DNA from 4 places in the Ciceribacter thiooxidans genome. Region 1 is predicted to be linked to each of the others. Evidence: predicted binding sites of a transcription regulator. Region 1 holds the regulator's gene; each other region holds the start of a gene.

Region 1 (3,870 bases):
GCTACCTTCGCCGACGACGACTTCGGAATTGGTCGAAGTGCTCATTATTCCTCCTGGAAAACGAAATGCGCGCCCTGCCCCGCTTCACACGGTACGATCAGGCGGCCATCCTTGCGTGTATGGCGAACGCCATTAGCAGCCAGCAGGCGTTCTGTCACGCCGATATCCCCGGTCCGGAAGACGATCGCCGCACCGACGAGGCCGCGGCCGGCATTTCGCGCGTCGAGCCCGAAATAGCCCGCAAGGCCGGCGGGCGTCAGCACCTCGATCTTCGCGTTTACCGAAGGCACGACGATGCCGAAGGAATGCGCCTCGATCTCACGCTGGTGGAAGACGGTCTCCAGCATCTCCTGGAAGTCGGAGGGATTTTCTTCGGTGAGCACGACGGCGGAGATGCCCGTCACACCGTTCTCGTGGCGTTCCAGCGCGGCGCGATCCGCCGGTAGCGGATTGGCTCGTTCGCAGGAGAAGAGGAGAAAATCGGGCGCGCGCAGGTCGGCGGCGAATGCAAGCCTGAACGAGGCCGTTGCCTCGGTGCCATCCGGCAATCTCAGCGGCCGCGAGAAATGCAGGATTTCGCCAGCCGACAGGCCGTGCTCGACATAGACCTCGTGGTCCGCCGCCGCATCCGTTGAGGCAACCGCGACCCCCGACAACCCCTCACCGTCCGACGCGCGGAAACGGAAGGCGCGATCCCGGGCGACGAAGACATTGCCCTTGCGGACGGCCTCTTCGCACGTCTCGCGACTCGCCACCGCAAGCGGCTCAAGATAGGTCTTGTCGGAGAAGAAGACGCAGGCGTTCTCAGTGCCGAAGGGATGCAGCGCATCGGCGGCGACCGTAAAACCCAGCGCCCCGAGCCGTTCGCGTGCGGGCTTCAGCCCGTGCACCGGCAGAACGATGTGATCGACGCCGCGCGGCGTCTCCATGGCAGTGGACATCCCGCGCCCTCCTTGTCGACCGCGTCTGGTTTGCGCGATTTGCGGGCGCTTTGCAAGGCGGCTGCGGCCTCATCCCATCGGCGTTCGCCGGGATGCGAACGCAGGCGAAAATTCCACCGAACGGCCAACTGCTTACCAATATTTAGGGACTTGCGGAACACATATGGAACAGATAGTGTATGTTCTGGATTTGTTTCACACGACGGGGCTCTGGACATGTTGACGCGCAAGCAACAGGAACTGCTTCTCTTCATTCACGAACGGATGAAGGAATCGGGCGTGCCACCGTCTTTCGACGAGATGAAGGATGCGCTCGACCTCGCATCGAAATCCGGTATCCACCGCCTGATCACGGCGCTTGAAGAGCGCGGTTTCATCCGGCGGCTGCCGAACCGGGCGCGGGCGCTGGAAGTCATCAGGCTGCCGGAGGCCTATTCGTCCAGCCTGCAACCGCGCCGGGGTTTCTCCCCGAGCGTGATCGAGGGAAGCCTTGGGAAGGGCCAACCTGCCCCTGCGGCCAAGCCGCCCGCGGAAGAGCGTTCGAATTCGGTCGCCGTCCCGGTCATGGGCCGGATCGCGGCCGGCGTGCCGATCTCGGCAATCCAGCACAACACCCACGAAATCACCATCCCGGCGGAGATGCTCGGATCGGGCGAGCACTATGCGCTCGAGGTCAAGGGTGATTCGATGATCGAGGCCGGCATTCTCGACGGCGACACGGTCATCATCCGCAACGCCAGCAACGCAACGCCCGGCGACATCGTGGTGGCACTCGTGGACGACGAGGAAGCGACGCTGAAACGCTTCCGCCGCCGGGGCGATTCGATCGCGCTCGAGGCAGCGAACCCGGCTTATGAGACGCGCATCTTCGGCCCTGATCGTGTGAAGATTCAGGGCAAGCTCGTCGGACTTATCCGCCGCTATCACTGACCTTTGCGGCGTTCGCACCCGCTGCGGGCTCCCCGTCGGCGAAGCTGTCGGTCCGCCAGTCGTAAAGTCGATGCCGCTGCCACGGCCTGTCGAGAGTGGTGTATGCGGTGCGCTGACGGATATCCCGATCGTCGTGATTTCCAAGATAGAACTCGGTTGCGCCCGTGCGGCGCAGCACTTCCGCATCGATCATATTCGCGCCGGAGCGACAGCTACCGAAAGGTGAACGGCGCGGCGTGATCACGAAATCGGCAGTATCGCAGGCGGCGCCGAGAAGTGCCGGGTCCTCGACGGTGGCGATCCGCCACCCTTTCGACAGCCGGACGATGCACCAGACTTTTCCCGTACAGAGAAATCGGCCGGAGGGTGACGCTGCGAACTGTCGCCGCATCATCTCGCGAACGGTCCTTATCTGTTCGACGGACAACCGGTCCGCTCCCTCCGCCCGAGTGCCGGCGACGGCACCGTCCTCGCTGCGGAGCGGGCCGAGATGATCCGGACGCGCAAGCGCGTGCTGCCATTGTGAGAAGAGGAAGTCCGACGGTTTGTTGCGGTTCGTCGCGATCGTCCTGCCGTCCGGGCCGGGCAGACCCGCCAGGCGTCCGTCCTCCGAGACGATGAGGTCGGCAGTGTCTTCCGGCGGCAGGAGGATCGCAAGTCCGATCGCCACGACGAGGATGACAGCGCCGATCCACCGAAGGCGTGTGTGCAGCAAGGTGAGTAACAACAGTCCGACGCTCGCGAGCGGCAGGAACCATGCTGCAAGCCGTCCGACGGACGTGCCCTCACTCCAGCTCGCGACCGTGGTCGCGATCACGATGACGATCTCAAGCCCCTCGCCTGCGAGGATGAGAAAGGGCATATCGAGGCCGAACGGCATGAGCAGCATTGCCGCAAGTGCCGCCGGCATCACCACCACAGAGATGATCGGCATTGCCGCGAGATTCGCGACAAGACCGTAAGGTGCCAGTCGATGGAAATGGGCGACGGCGAAGATTGCCGTCGCCAGTCCTCCAATCAGCGACGTCAGGAAGGTGCCGGCCGCGAAATTCCACAGGAAGGAAAGGATCCTCCGGCCGGGAAAGTCCGGCGCATAGCGCGATTGCCGTGCCGCGCGCCGGCGCCAGCCGTCGTAGCCGGCAATCAGTCCTGCGGTGGCGGCAAACGACATCTGGAAGCTGGCACCGAGCACCTGTGATGGCCAAACAACGAGAATGACGATCGCCGCCAGTGCGAGGTTGCGCAGACTGATCGCCGGGCGGTCGAACAGGACGGCAACCAGCATGATCGCGGTCATCAGAAAGGCGCGGATGGCGGAGACCTGCGAGCCGGAGATCATCAGGTAGAGGAAGGCAGCGGCCAGCGCGGCCATGGCAGCGATCTTCTTGATCGGCCAGGACTGGGCGATCGCCGGCGAGAGGCTGAGCAGCTTGCGCAGGCCGACAAAGAAGATGCCGGCGGCGAGCGCCATGTGGAGGCCGGAAATCGCGGTGATGTGCGCCAGTCCCGAAAGCCGCAATGCCTCGGTCGTCGCCGCCGACATCGATCGACGGTCGCCGGTGAGGATCGCGGCGGCAAAGCCGCCGGCGTCGCCCGGAACTGTTCTCCTGATTCGCTGGGTGATGCCGTCGCGGACAATAAGAAGCGTCTGCTCGGCGGCCTCCCACCATGGGCCGGTACCGCTCACCGCCGATCTTTCGACATGCGTCGGCGCTCCGAGAAAATAGCCGACGGCGCCGATCCCGCCGAAGTAGCCGGAGAAGGAGAAGTCGTCGAGGCCGGGCAAAGCCGGTCCGGAAGGTGGCGAGAGCCGTGCCTTTCCCCGCAGCACCTCGCCGAGGGCGAAAGGCTCGTGTCGGGCGCGGGTCATGAGCACGACCTCTTCCGGCGCACGCCTGATCCGCGGCTCCGCCGTCGCCTCTACGCGGACGAGGTAGCGCCATTCGCCGGTCGCCCCCGCCTCCCGCCGAAGCACCCTTCCCGTCACTTGTGTCGTGAC
Region 2 (3,870 bases), 1.8 Mb from region 1:
GCCGCATGAGACAATCCGGGCCCAAACGGGCGACCGCCTGATCCACAAAAGTTGCCAATGCGGTTTCGACCGGAGCGCTGCCGGTAAAATCCGACTGCATGCGGTGGAGGGTCTCTGCCTGCAGCACATTGAGCCGCAGGATCTCGAAACCATAACCAGTATCCAGATCGTCATGCAGGGCGACAAGGCGTTCGGAAAAGAGGGCGGCGATGCCTGTCGGATCGCGCAGAGGAACAGAACTGCCCACACCAATCCGGAAGACTCTTCCATCGACCCTGAAAAGAAGCAATTCGAAGCGGCGACCACCCTGACAACGTGCCTCGAGTTCCGATTTCAGCGTCACAGCCATCCGCTGGACGAGTTGAAGTATGACTTCCTCGCACTGAAGGGGTTCGGCAAGACACCGCTCGACGGAAAGATCCGCAACCGGGCGACGTGGCGAGATCGGCTCATCTTCCCGGCCGAGCATCTGGTCGAGCCGCAGCAATGGCAAGGGACCGAAGCGACGAACAAGCGGTGCCCGTGGCGCAGCAAGCAGATCCCCGACCCGCTTGAGCCCCATCTTTCGAAGCGCCAATACCGTCTCCTCCGGCAACCGGCATGCGGCCACCGGAAAGGAGGCCGGGACAGATTTGGCATGCCCTTCGGAGACAGTGCCATTACCGCCAAAGCGCGCCATCGCCCAGGACAACCCGGGCGTTGAGGAAATCGCTCCACGAGCATCAAGCCCCATCTCGAACAGGCGCTTCAGAATATCTCTCAGCAACAGTTCTTCGCCGCCCAAAAGATGGGAACAGCCGGTGATGTCGAGAAAGAGGCCCTCCCTGCCCTCGATGGCGACCAAGGGTGTATAACGATCGCACCAGTCGGCAATTCCTTCCAGGAATCGACGGTCGGCAGCCTCATCGGCGATAACGGCATCAAGAGCAGGACAAACCGCCCGCGCTTCCGCCAGGCCCTGCCCGCGTTTTAGCCCCGTTGCGACGCCAGTCTCGTCGACAGCCGTCAACCGCATGGCATTCTTCATCCGTCCTGTGCAAACGAGAGGTGGATGGTCAGGACGCCCTGTCGAGCGCCACGACGCTCCCCAGTAACGACGTGCGATCCTGTCCGTCGGCAGATGGGGAAAGAACAGCGCCAGAATTCGTCTGCTTGTTGTCTGCTGGAACAGGGAGGAGGGTGGCAAGGGAAAACAGACGGTCATGGGGGCTCCACTCCAGATGGATATCGACAGGTGCCGGAAGCCGGCTCTTTTCCAGAGTGACCTGGAAAACGGGATTGGCGATGCTGCCGCCGAGCACGGAACCATCTGGAAGGCGACGGGATTGCGCCGATGACGAGCGGATGCGGATGCGAAAGACGGTACTGCCGGCCTCTTCCTCCCCTCCCTGCCGCAACAGCAAGAGGGGTCGGCCAGTGGAGTGCGCCTTGAGACTAAGGCGGCGGCTTTCCGTCAGGCCGAAACGACGAGGATTGCCGCAAACTTCCAGAATGACGGCACAGAAGACGCCGCTTGCAAGACCTGCCTCGGCAAACCAGAGTCCATCCTCGATGCGCCTTGGTCTGGCATACAGGAGATGCCGCGGATCAAGTCCGTAATCCTGAAGACCGGCAGCATGGGGAAGACCGGCTTCCCGAGCGACGGCCTCATCGCCAATCCAGAGAATGCGGGCCGGTCCTGCGCCGGAAGAGGAATGCATCAGAAGACGAGTGGAAAGTGCCAGCATGAAGCCACTTGCGGCGGCGGCATCTCCCAACCGGTCGCTGCGGATCTCGGTCATGGCATCAAGGGGCAGTCCACCTTCCATCGGACCATCCAGTGCCTGAGGGCCGATCGGCAATATCTGCATGCCGTCTCTCCCGGAGGCCCGCACTGCAAGTCCGGCCGCCTCTGGTTCCCTGTCAGCGACGTGCAGATCGACCACGGTGCGTCCCTCGATACGGGCGATGGTCTGACGCAGGGCAAAGAGCGTCTCCCGCGCCACAGCCTTCTCAGCCATGACGTCCAACTCCATTTTTGTTCTCTATATGTTCTTATGGATTCCAGAGCTTCAATAAAGAGTCAACCGCATTTCATAAGAATTTATTCCTCGTCCGGATTTTCCCTCGAAAAGTGCCGGCAAAGGTCCTATATGACGGACAGACAAGGGAGTTCCGATGGCCCGGATGGATCAGACCGAAGATTGGCGTGAACGCCACGCACCAACGATCAGCACGTTTGAATCACTGGCGATCGAAGCCTATAGTCATCTGCCGGAAGAATTCCGTGCACTTACCGACAACCTAACCATTGAGATCGCCGACTTTCCGACCGACGAAGTCTTCGAGGATATGGCGCTCGAAACTCCTTTCGATCTTCTGGGCCTCTTCGAAGGCCGCGGCATTTCCGAGCGTTTCACCATGGAAACCGGCGAGATGCCGAACCGCATCATGCTCTATCGCCGTCCGATTCTCGACTATTGGGCGGAAAACGACGAAACACTGGGCGACATCATCACCCATGTGCTGATCCACGAGATCGGGCATCACTTCGGCCTGAGTGACGACGACATGGCCCGCATCGAGGAAAGCGCCGAAGACGCTGCCGCCAACGGCTGACGAAAGTCTAGTCTTCAAAGAAAAGGCCCCGATCACGGGGCCTTTTCTTTATTGCTCGCCGAGCTTCATGCTCGGGTCGTAATCCTTTCCATGCACCGTCTTCACCACCGCCTGTCCACAGTACATCTGGTTCGTAGCGGTATTGAAGGAGAGGCTCGGTGCACCATGCAACTCCCAGCCCTTGTTCAATGCATCGGTCACCCGGTGGCAAAACGATGCATCGTCTGGTCCTGTGAGAAATCGATAAACTCTCATGCCGAATTGCCTTTCCTGTCCTGGATAATTCTTGCCTTGGTCAACAACCGCTCGGCCTGATCGAGATGCAGCCGTTCGATCATCCGGCCGTTGCTGTTTACGACGTTGAGTCCAGCCGCCGCCGGAGCAGCGAAGGCCTCGGCAATTGCTTGCGCCTCGGCAATCTCTTCCGCGCTCGGACCGAAGTACCGGTTCGCCGGCTCGATCTGGGCAGGGTGGATCAACATTTTTCCATCGAAGCCCATGGACCGCCCCTGCCGGCACTCGGCTTCGAACGCGGCAATATCGCTGAAATCATTGCTGACGCTGTCGATTACGTCCAGTCCGAAGGCTCGCGCCGCCAGAACCACCTGCATCAGCCAGGGCACAAGAAAAGTCCGACCGGACCCAGCCGGCACACCCGTTGCCTTGCGCAGATCGTTGAGGCCGACCACCAGGCAGTCAAGCCGCGCCCCATCGGTTCGGCCGGTTCGCGCAATCGCGGCCGCATTGAGGACGCCGAGCGGCGTTTCCATCATGGCCCATATGCGCAAGCCCTCCGGCGCGTCGGCCTCGGCCAATAGATCGGCCACCCGTTCCACGTCCTGTGGGCCGTCAACCTTCGGCAACAACACAGCATGGGGGCGGCAAGCGATGACCGTCGCCATATCGTCATCAGCGAACCCGCTATCGTGACCGTTGATCCGGATGATGCATTCCTTGCCGTGCAAGGGCGACGTGTCGGCAAAGAAGCGCCGAAGATTCGCGCGCGCCTCTCCTTTCTTCTCCGGAGCGACCGAATCTTCAAGGTCGAAGATCACCACATCGCAGTCGAGATCCGGAACCTTGGCGAGTGCTCGCGGATTGATGGCAGGAACGCTCAAAACGGAGCGGCGCAACCGTACAGAAAGACTGGCAGAGGAAGAAAAGCTCATGGGCGCACTTGTGCCAAGCTTTGTCGGAGCATGCAAGACGATCGAACGTCAAGAAACCTTGCAATTCGGGGGTGAAAGGACCACCTTACTCAAGAAAGGACTT
Region 3 (3,870 bases), 390 kb from region 1:
CCCATGGCCCAGAAGTTGTCGCTGGTCGGGATGCGGATGATCTTCTCATCGGCAAGGCCGGCGATCTTCTTCCACAGGTCGAAGGCCTCATCGTCGGTATGATAGACGGTGACGCAGAGACGGTCCTTCGCGAGGCCGAACTCCTTGGTGATCAGGTTCCAGGCAAGCTCGATCGCCCGCTCCTTGAAGTAGTCGCCGAAGGAGAAGTTGCCGAGCATCTCGAAGAAGGTGTGGTGACGCGCGGTATAGCCGACATTGTCGAGGTCGTTGTGCTTGCCGCCGGCGCGCACGCACTTTTGCGCGGTCGCCGCCGTCTTGTAGGGACGCTGCTCCAGGCCCGTGAAGACGTTCTTGAACTGCACCATGCCGGCATTGGTGAACATCAGGGTGGGGTCGTTCTGCGGCACGAGCGGGCTCGATGACACGGCTTCATGGCCATTCGCCTTGAAGTAATCGAGAAAAGTCGACCGGATGTCATTTACGCCGCTCATGTCACGCCCTTCATTGCTGCCGGATGCCGGCCAAAGCCTAAAAACCAAAGGCTTTTATCGTCCGTGACCGGCACTGTCCAGCCGCACGGAAAAAAACCGGCCCGACATCTTCCGATATCGGACCGGCGCTCTGTCGGTCATCGAAATGATTGCGGATCACATGTCCGCGGAGCCATCGCCGTCGCCGGCGTCCGGACCGCCGTTCTGCAGGAAGCGATCGGCGATCAGCCCGGCGTTCTGGCGCAGCGCCATCTCGATCTCCTGGGCGAGCTCCGGATTGTCCCGCAGGAAAGCCTTGGCGTTCTCGCGTCCCTGACCGAGCCGCTGGCTGTTATAGGAGAACCAGGCACCGGATTTCTCGACGATCCCGGCCTTCACGCCGAGGTCGACGAGCTCGCCGGTCTTGGAGACGCCCTCGCCGTACATGATGTCGAATTCGACCTGCTTGAAGGGCGGTGCCATCTTGTTCTTGACGACCTTCACGCGGGTCTGGTTGCCGACGACCTCCTCGCGCTCCTTGACGGCGCCGATGCGGCGGATGTCGAGGCGAACGGAGGCATAGAACTTGAGCGCATTGCCGCCGGTCGTCGTTTCCGGGGAGCCGAACATCACGCCGATCTTCATGCGGATCTGGTTGATGAAGATGACCATGCAGTTCGAACGCGAGATCGAGGCCGTGAGCTTGCGCAGCGCCTGGCTCATCAGGCGGGCCTGCATGCCCGGCAGGCTGTCGCCCATCTCGCCCTCGATTTCGGCGCGCGGCGTGAGTGCTGCGACCGAGTCGACCACGAGCACGTCGATCGCGCCGGAGCGCACCAGCGTGTCGGTGATTTCGAGCGCCTGTTCGCCGGTGTCCGGCTGCGAGATCAGGAGGTTCTGCAGATCGACCCCGAGCTTGCGGGCATAGACCGGATCGAGCGCGTGCTCGGCGTCGACGAAGGCGCAAATGCCGCCCTTCTTCTGCGATTCGGCGATCGTCTGCAGTGCGAGCGTCGTCTTGCCCGAGCTTTCAGGACCGTAAATCTCGACGATGCGTCCCTTCGGCAGACCACCGATCCCGAGTGCGATATCGAGGCTCAGCGACCCGGTGGAAACCGTATCGATCTCGACCACGCTCTCGTTCGTGCCGAGCTTCATGATCGACCCTTTGCCGAAATTCCGCTCGATCTGCGAAAGTGCCGCTTCAAGTGCCTTGCTTTTGTCCACCGATTTGTCCTCTACGAGCCGCAAAGAATTTTGTGCCATTCGATCCACCTTTAGGTTATTGAAGCCGCATAGGCAATGAAGCAGCCGACGGTCCATGCGTACACGTTTTGTTCTCATCTGGCAACCCCTGTTCAACCTGCTGAATAGACTTGCGACTTCGCGACACGTTCACATTATGTTTCGCGCTGTGGGCCGGGTGAAAGCAGGATCGCTGCGCCGCGCTTTCGCCACACTAGCGGCGGCTTGCGATTCGTCACGCCCGCAATGTTGCGGGAAGAGCGCATGAGCGGTTCCCTTCTCGTCATCGGCGGCGCCCATATCGACCGTCGTGGCCGGATCGCCGGCGCGACCGCGATGGGCGCGAGCAATCCTGGCCGATGGTTCGAGGAGCCGGGCGGCGGCGGCTTCAATGCCGCCCGCAATCTCACCCGGCTCGGCCACGAGGTCAGGCTGATCGCGCCGCGCGGAGGTGACGCGGCCGGCATGGCCGTCTCGGCCGAAGCCCTCCGCGTCGGCATCGACGATTGCCCGATCGTCTTCCTCGATCGCGCCACGCCGAGCTACACGGCGATCCTTGAAGCGGACGGCAACCTCGTCATCGCCCTCGCCGACATGGAGCTCTACGACCTCTTCGGACCGCGCCGCACCCGCACCCTCTCCTTCCGTGCCGCGCTTGCAGAGGCGCGACACGTCCTCTGCGATGCCAATCTGCCGGCGGAGACGCTGACGGCGCTCGCCGCCGAAGCGGGGACCCGCGGCCTGCCGGTCTTCGCAATCGCGATCTCCCCGGCCAAGGTCGTGCGTCTCCTGCCCAGCCTTGCCGGTCTCGAGATGCTGTTCATGAACGCGGCGGAGGCCGAGGCTCTCACCGGCGCCCGCCCCGATGATCCCGCCGGCTGGCCCGCGCTTCTGCGGGTAAAGGGCCTCAAGGGCGGCGTCGTCACTTGCGGCGCCGGGACCGTCGTCGCATTCGACGAGACAGGAACAGCGAGCTTGTCGCCGCCGCGGCTCGAAACCGTGGTCGACGTCACCGGCGCCGGCGATGCCTTCGCGTCCGGCGTCATCTCCGCACGCATTGAAGGCCTGGGGCTCGGCGAAGCTCTGCGACACGGAGCAGCACTTGCAGCCATCACGCTGCGCTCGCCCCATGCGACCGCGGAAAACCTCTCCCGCGATCTCGCCAATTCGTATATGCCCCTTGTGCCGGACGCAGAAATCCTGTCATGACCTGCAGTCTCGAAACCCGGAAGCTCCCATGACCAAAGCCATTTCGCCCCTGCTGCCGATCGTCTATTCGAAGGAAGTTGCCGCCGCCAAGGTTCGCGGTGCGCCGATCGTGGCGCTGGAATCGACGATCATCACCCATGGCATGCCCTTCCCCGGCAATCTGGAGATGGCGCGCAGCGTCGAAGCCATCATTCGCGAACAGGGCGCCGTACCGGCGACGATCGCCGTCATCGACGGCATCCTGCACATCGGCCTTGAAGACGCCCAGATTGCGGCCCTTGCGCAGATGACCGGCGTCATGAAGCTCTCGCGCGCCGATATCGCCTTTGCGCTCGCCGAACGCCGCAGCGGCGCAACCACCGTCGCAGCAACCATGATCGCTGCAAGCCGCGCCGGCATCTCGGTCTTCGCCACCGGCGGCATCGGCGGCGTTCACCGCGGCGCCGAGGAAAGCCTCGACATCTCCGCCGACCTCGAGGAACTCGCGCGTACACCGGTGATCGTCGTTTCGGCCGGCCCGAAGGCGATCCTCGATATCCCGAAGACGCTCGAATTCCTGGAAACCCGCGGCGTTCCGGTCGTCACCTACGACAGCGAGGAATTCCCGGCTTTCTGGTCGCGCAATTCCGGGCTGCGCAGCCCGCTCTCGCTCTCCAGTCCGGCGGCCATCGCCAATTTCCAGCGGATGCGCGAACAACTCGGCATCGAGGGCGGTATCCTGATCGCCAATCCCGTGGCGGAGGAACATGAGATCCCGCGCGAAGAGATGGAGATCTATATCGGCCGCGCACTCGCCAATGCCGAGCGCGAAGAGGTGACCGGCAAGGCCGTCACGCCGTTCCTGCTCGACAATATCTTCCACCTGACGGCCGGCCGCAGCCTGAAGACCAATATCGCGCTGGTCGAGAACAATGCCCGCCTTGCCGCGGAAATCGCCGTCGCGATG
Region 4 (3,870 bases), 110 kb from region 1:
CCTTGATCTGCTGGCCCTTCTTCGGTTTGCGCCGTTCGGCGGGAACCGCGACTCCGAGCTCGCCGGAGAGGTACTTGCCGGTCAGCGAATTCGGATTGGCCATGATCTCGGCGGGAACGCCCTGCGCCACCACCTCGCCGCCGTGGATGCCGGCGGCCGGGCCGATGTCGACGACGTAGTCGGAGGACAGGATCGCATCCTCGTCATGCTCGACGACGATCACCGTGTTGCCGATGTCGCGCAGGTGCTTCAGTGTCTCGATGAGGCGGGCGTTGTCGCGCTGGTGCAGACCGATCGACGGCTCGTCGAGCACGTAGAGCACGCCGGTCAGCCCCGAGCCAATCTGCGAGGCGAGGCGGATGCGCTGGCTCTCACCGCCCGAAAGCGTGCCGGAATTGCGCGACATCGAGAGATAGTCGAGCCCGACATCGTTGAGGAAGCGCAGCCGCTCGCGGATCTCCTTGAGGATGCGCACGGCAATCTCGTTCTGCTTGTCGCTGAGCTTCGCCGGCAACGTCTCGAACCAGGCGCCGGCAACACGGATCGACATGCCGGTCACTTCGCCGATGTGCAGGCCGTTGATCTTGACGGCGAGCGCCTCTGGCTTCAACCGGTAGCCCGCGCAGGCCGGGCAGGGGGCCGCCGACATGAACCGCTCGATTTCCTCGCGCGCCCAGGCGCTGTCGGTCTCCTTCCAGCGCCGTTCGAGGTTCGGAACGATCCCCTCGAAGGTCTTGGTCGTCGTGTAGGCGCGCGCGCCGTCGGCATAGTGGAACTCGATCTTCTCTTCCGTGCCGTGCAGGATCGCGCGCTGCGCTTCCTCGCTCAGGTCCGACCAGCGGTTCGAGAGCTTGAAGCCGAAGACCTTGCCGAGGGATTCGAGCGTCTGGTTGTAGTAGGGGGACGACGACTTCGCCCACGGAGCGATCGCCCCGTCGTTCAGCCGCCGCTGTACCTCCGGCACGATCAGCGCCTCGTCGATCTTCTGCTGCGAGCCGAGCCCGTCGCAGGTCGGGCAGGCGCCGAAGGGATTGTTGAAGGAAAAGAGCCGCGGCTCGATCTCCGGAATGGTGAAGCCGGAGACCGGGCAGGCGAACTTTTCGGAAAACATCACCCGCTCATGCGTCTCGTTGAGCGACTTGTTGGCCGAGCCGCCGGCGGCCGTTTCCGAAGCCGGCAGTGGCTTGTCGGCGAACTCGGCGATCGCCAGCCCGTCGGCGAGCTTGAGGCACGTCTCCAGGCTGTCGGCGAGGCGCGTGCCGATGTCGGAGCGCACCACCACGCGGTCGACCACCACGTCGATGTCGTGCTTGTACTTCTTGTCGAGCGCCGGCGCTTCGGCGATCTCGTAGAACTGCCCGTCGATCTTCACGCGCTGGAAGCCGCGCTTCATCAGGTCGGCGAGTTCCTTCTTGTACTCGCCCTTGCGACCGCGGATCATCGGGGCGAGAATGTAGAGGCGCGAACCCTCCTCGAAGGCGAGGATGCGGTCGACCATCTGGGAGACCGTCTGGCTTTCGATCGGCAGGCCCGTCGCCGGCGAATAGGGAACGCCGACGCGTGCGAAGAGCAGACGCATGTAGTCGTAGATCTCTGTCACCGTGCCGACCGTCGAACGCGGATTGCGCGAGGTCGTCTTCTGCTCGATGGAGATCGCCGGCGAAAGCCCGTCGATCTGGTCGACATCCGGCTTCTGCATCATCTCGAGGAACTGGCGGGCGTAGGCCGAGAGGCTCTCGACGTAGCGGCGCTGCCCCTCGGCATAGATGGTGTCGAAGGCGAGCGACGACTTGCCCGAGCCGGAAAGCCCGGTCATCACGATCAGGCTGTTGCGCGGCAGATCGAGATCGATGCCCTTCAGGTTGTGCTCGCGGGCGCCGCGGATGGAAATGGTCTTCAGTTCACTCATGGACAAGGCTCGCTTGGAGAAGGACAGTCCTTATTTAGTGATCGCTGTGCCCCTGTCGAGACGCAACAGGACGTCACGGGTCACATTTCGAGTCGGTTGACAGGATCATAGACAATCACTAGAACAAATAAAGAACATTTTTCGTTGTGGATTAACGGTTAAGACTTTCCATCGGGACCCGCGATTGGTTTAAGGTGGCGGAAATCGACAAATGCGGGTGCGGCCGGTCCGGTGCCCTCTCTTCCCAAGGTGTGTGTTATGGCTGGTAGCGTGAACAAGGTAATTCTGATCGGGAATCTCGGCGCGGATCCGGAAATCCGCCGGACCCAGGACGGCCGTCCGATCGCCAACCTGCGCATTGCGACGTCGGAAACTTGGCGCGACCGCAACACCGGTGAGCGCAAGGAAAAGACCGAGTGGCACACCGTCGTGATCTTCAATGAAGGTCTCTGCAAGGTGGCTGAACAGTATCTGAAGAAGGGCTCGACGGTCTACATCGAAGGCCAGCTGCAGACCCGCAAGTGGCAGGACCAGAGCGGCAACGACCGCTATTCGACCGAAGTCGTGCTGCAGGGCTTCAACTCCAACCTGACCATGCTCGGCGGTCGCGGCGAGGGCGGTGGCGCCTCGCGCGGTGGCAACGACTTCGGCGGCGGCTACGGCGACGATTACAACCAGCCGTCCCGTGCGCCGGCCCGCACCGGCAACCAGGCGGGCGGCGGCGGCAACTTCTCGCGCGATCTGGACGACGACATCCCGTTCTGATTCCGGGGGGCGTCGGCCAGCCGCGCGCCATATCTTCTCGTTGATCCGAAAGGGGGCTTTCGATGGGTGAGACAAAGACGGATACCGGACCCGCGACCTGGCGCATCGTGCTCGCGGCGCTGCTCGATTTCTTCACCGCCTTTTTCGTGCTCGGGTTTCTGATCGCCTCGGTGACCGACGGTCGCACGGAGGGCGGTTTCCAGCTGAACGGCCTGCCGGCCTTCGTGCTGTTCGCGCTGATCGTCGTCTATTTCATCGTGTTCAACCGGTATCTCGGCGGGACGATCTGGAAGCGCATCCTGAAGGCGCAGCGCTGACCTGAGCGGTACTTCCGCGGGTTACTCGCGTCGCGCCTCACATCTTGTCCTCCTCTGGCAGAATCGGTATTGCTGCCGGCGGCGATCCTCGCCCACAAGGCTCCGAGAGAAAGTCCATGCGCCTCATCCGTTAGCGACCTTGACCATGAAAACCGTTGCACGTCGCCGCCGGCCTTTTGCCGAGCTGCGCTCGTGTGTTTTCCTGGATCAGCGTCCGGTTCCCGGCGCCCGACACGGCGCGGCGAACCGCACTATCGGATACATCATCATGGAAGAACTGGATTACGGCCGCGCCGCGCGCGGCATCATTCGCTCGGGCATCTTCGAGCTCGGCTACGCAATCGAAGGGCAGGGGCTGCCGCTGCTCGTCGTCGGCAGCAGCCTCTATTATGCGCGGACCTTCTCGCCCGGCCTTCGCCGCTCGGTCCGCCTCCACTTTGTCGACCACCGCTGCTTCGCCCGTCCGCTCGGACCGGTGGAGGCTGGCGACTTCGCTTTCGACCGGATCATCGACGACATCGAACTGGCGCGGCAGGCCTTCGGGCTGGAGCGCTTCGCCGTTCTCGGGCATTCGGGCCACGGCTACATGGCACTCGAATATGCGCGCCAGTTTCCCGACCGCGTGTCCCACGTTGTGCTCGCGGGCACCGGCCCGAACCAGGGTGCAGAGCTCGCTGAGTGGGCGGAACGGCGCTGGGAGGCGGAAGCCTCGCCCGAGCGCAAGCTGATCTTCGACCGGGAGATGGCGAAGCTCGCCGGTGACATCGCCGCCCATCCTCACGAGCGCTTCAAGCACCTGCTGATCCGGCTTGGCGCACGCAGCTGGTTCGATCCCGGTTTCGATGCGCGTCCGCTATGGGACGGGGTCTGGATCAACGA

What was found. Region 1 encodes LexA, which represses DNA repair genes until DNA is damaged. Its sites were predicted from a motif close to TGTTCNNNNTGTGTTCNG; they were not measured.
Region 2: a site for LexA is predicted at 2,019-2,036, ahead of H4I97_RS24580 (ImuA family protein). Genes of this name have one in related genera too.
Region 3: a site for LexA is predicted at 1,863-1,880, ahead of recA (recombinase RecA). Genes of this name have one in related genera too.
Region 4: a site for LexA is predicted at 2,029-2,046, ahead of uvrA (excinuclease ABC subunit UvrA). Genes of this name have one in related genera too.

The regions. Positions count from the first base shown of each region.
Region 1 covers NZ_CP059896.1:1,704,109-1,707,978, forward strand. Annotated here, with positions in the region: gene kdsA (3-deoxy-8-phosphooctulonate synthase) at 1-45, opposite strand, end outside; gene H4I97_RS08075 (VOC family protein) at 45-941, opposite strand; gene lexA (transcriptional repressor LexA) at 1,158-1,871, shown strand; gene H4I97_RS08085 (ComEC/Rec2 family competence protein) at 1,852-3,870, opposite strand, start outside.
Region 2 covers NZ_CP059896.1:3,602,897-3,606,766, reverse strand. Annotated here, with positions in the region: gene H4I97_RS17825 (Y-family DNA polymerase) at 1-1,015, opposite strand, end outside; gene H4I97_RS24580 (ImuA family protein) at 1,056-2,000, opposite strand; gene H4I97_RS17820 (metallopeptidase family protein) at 2,158-2,598, shown strand; gene H4I97_RS17815 (DUF1737 domain-containing protein) at 2,647-2,853, opposite strand; gene H4I97_RS17810 (HpcH/HpaI aldolase/citrate lyase family protein) at 2,850-3,767, opposite strand.
Region 3 covers NZ_CP059896.1:1,315,589-1,319,458, reverse strand. Annotated here, with positions in the region: gene alaS (alanine--tRNA ligase) at 1-491, opposite strand, end outside; gene recA (recombinase RecA) at 648-1,736, opposite strand; gene H4I97_RS06140 (carbohydrate kinase family protein) at 1,980-2,924, shown strand; gene H4I97_RS06135 (pseudouridine-5'-phosphate glycosidase) at 2,953-3,870, shown strand, end outside.
Region 4 covers NZ_CP059896.1:1,593,531-1,597,400, reverse strand. Annotated here, with positions in the region: gene uvrA (excinuclease ABC subunit UvrA) at 1-1,909, opposite strand, end outside; gene H4I97_RS07580 (single-stranded DNA-binding protein) at 2,168-2,674, shown strand; gene H4I97_RS07575 (hypothetical protein) at 2,737-2,991, shown strand; gene H4I97_RS07570 (alpha/beta fold hydrolase) at 3,260-3,870, shown strand, end outside.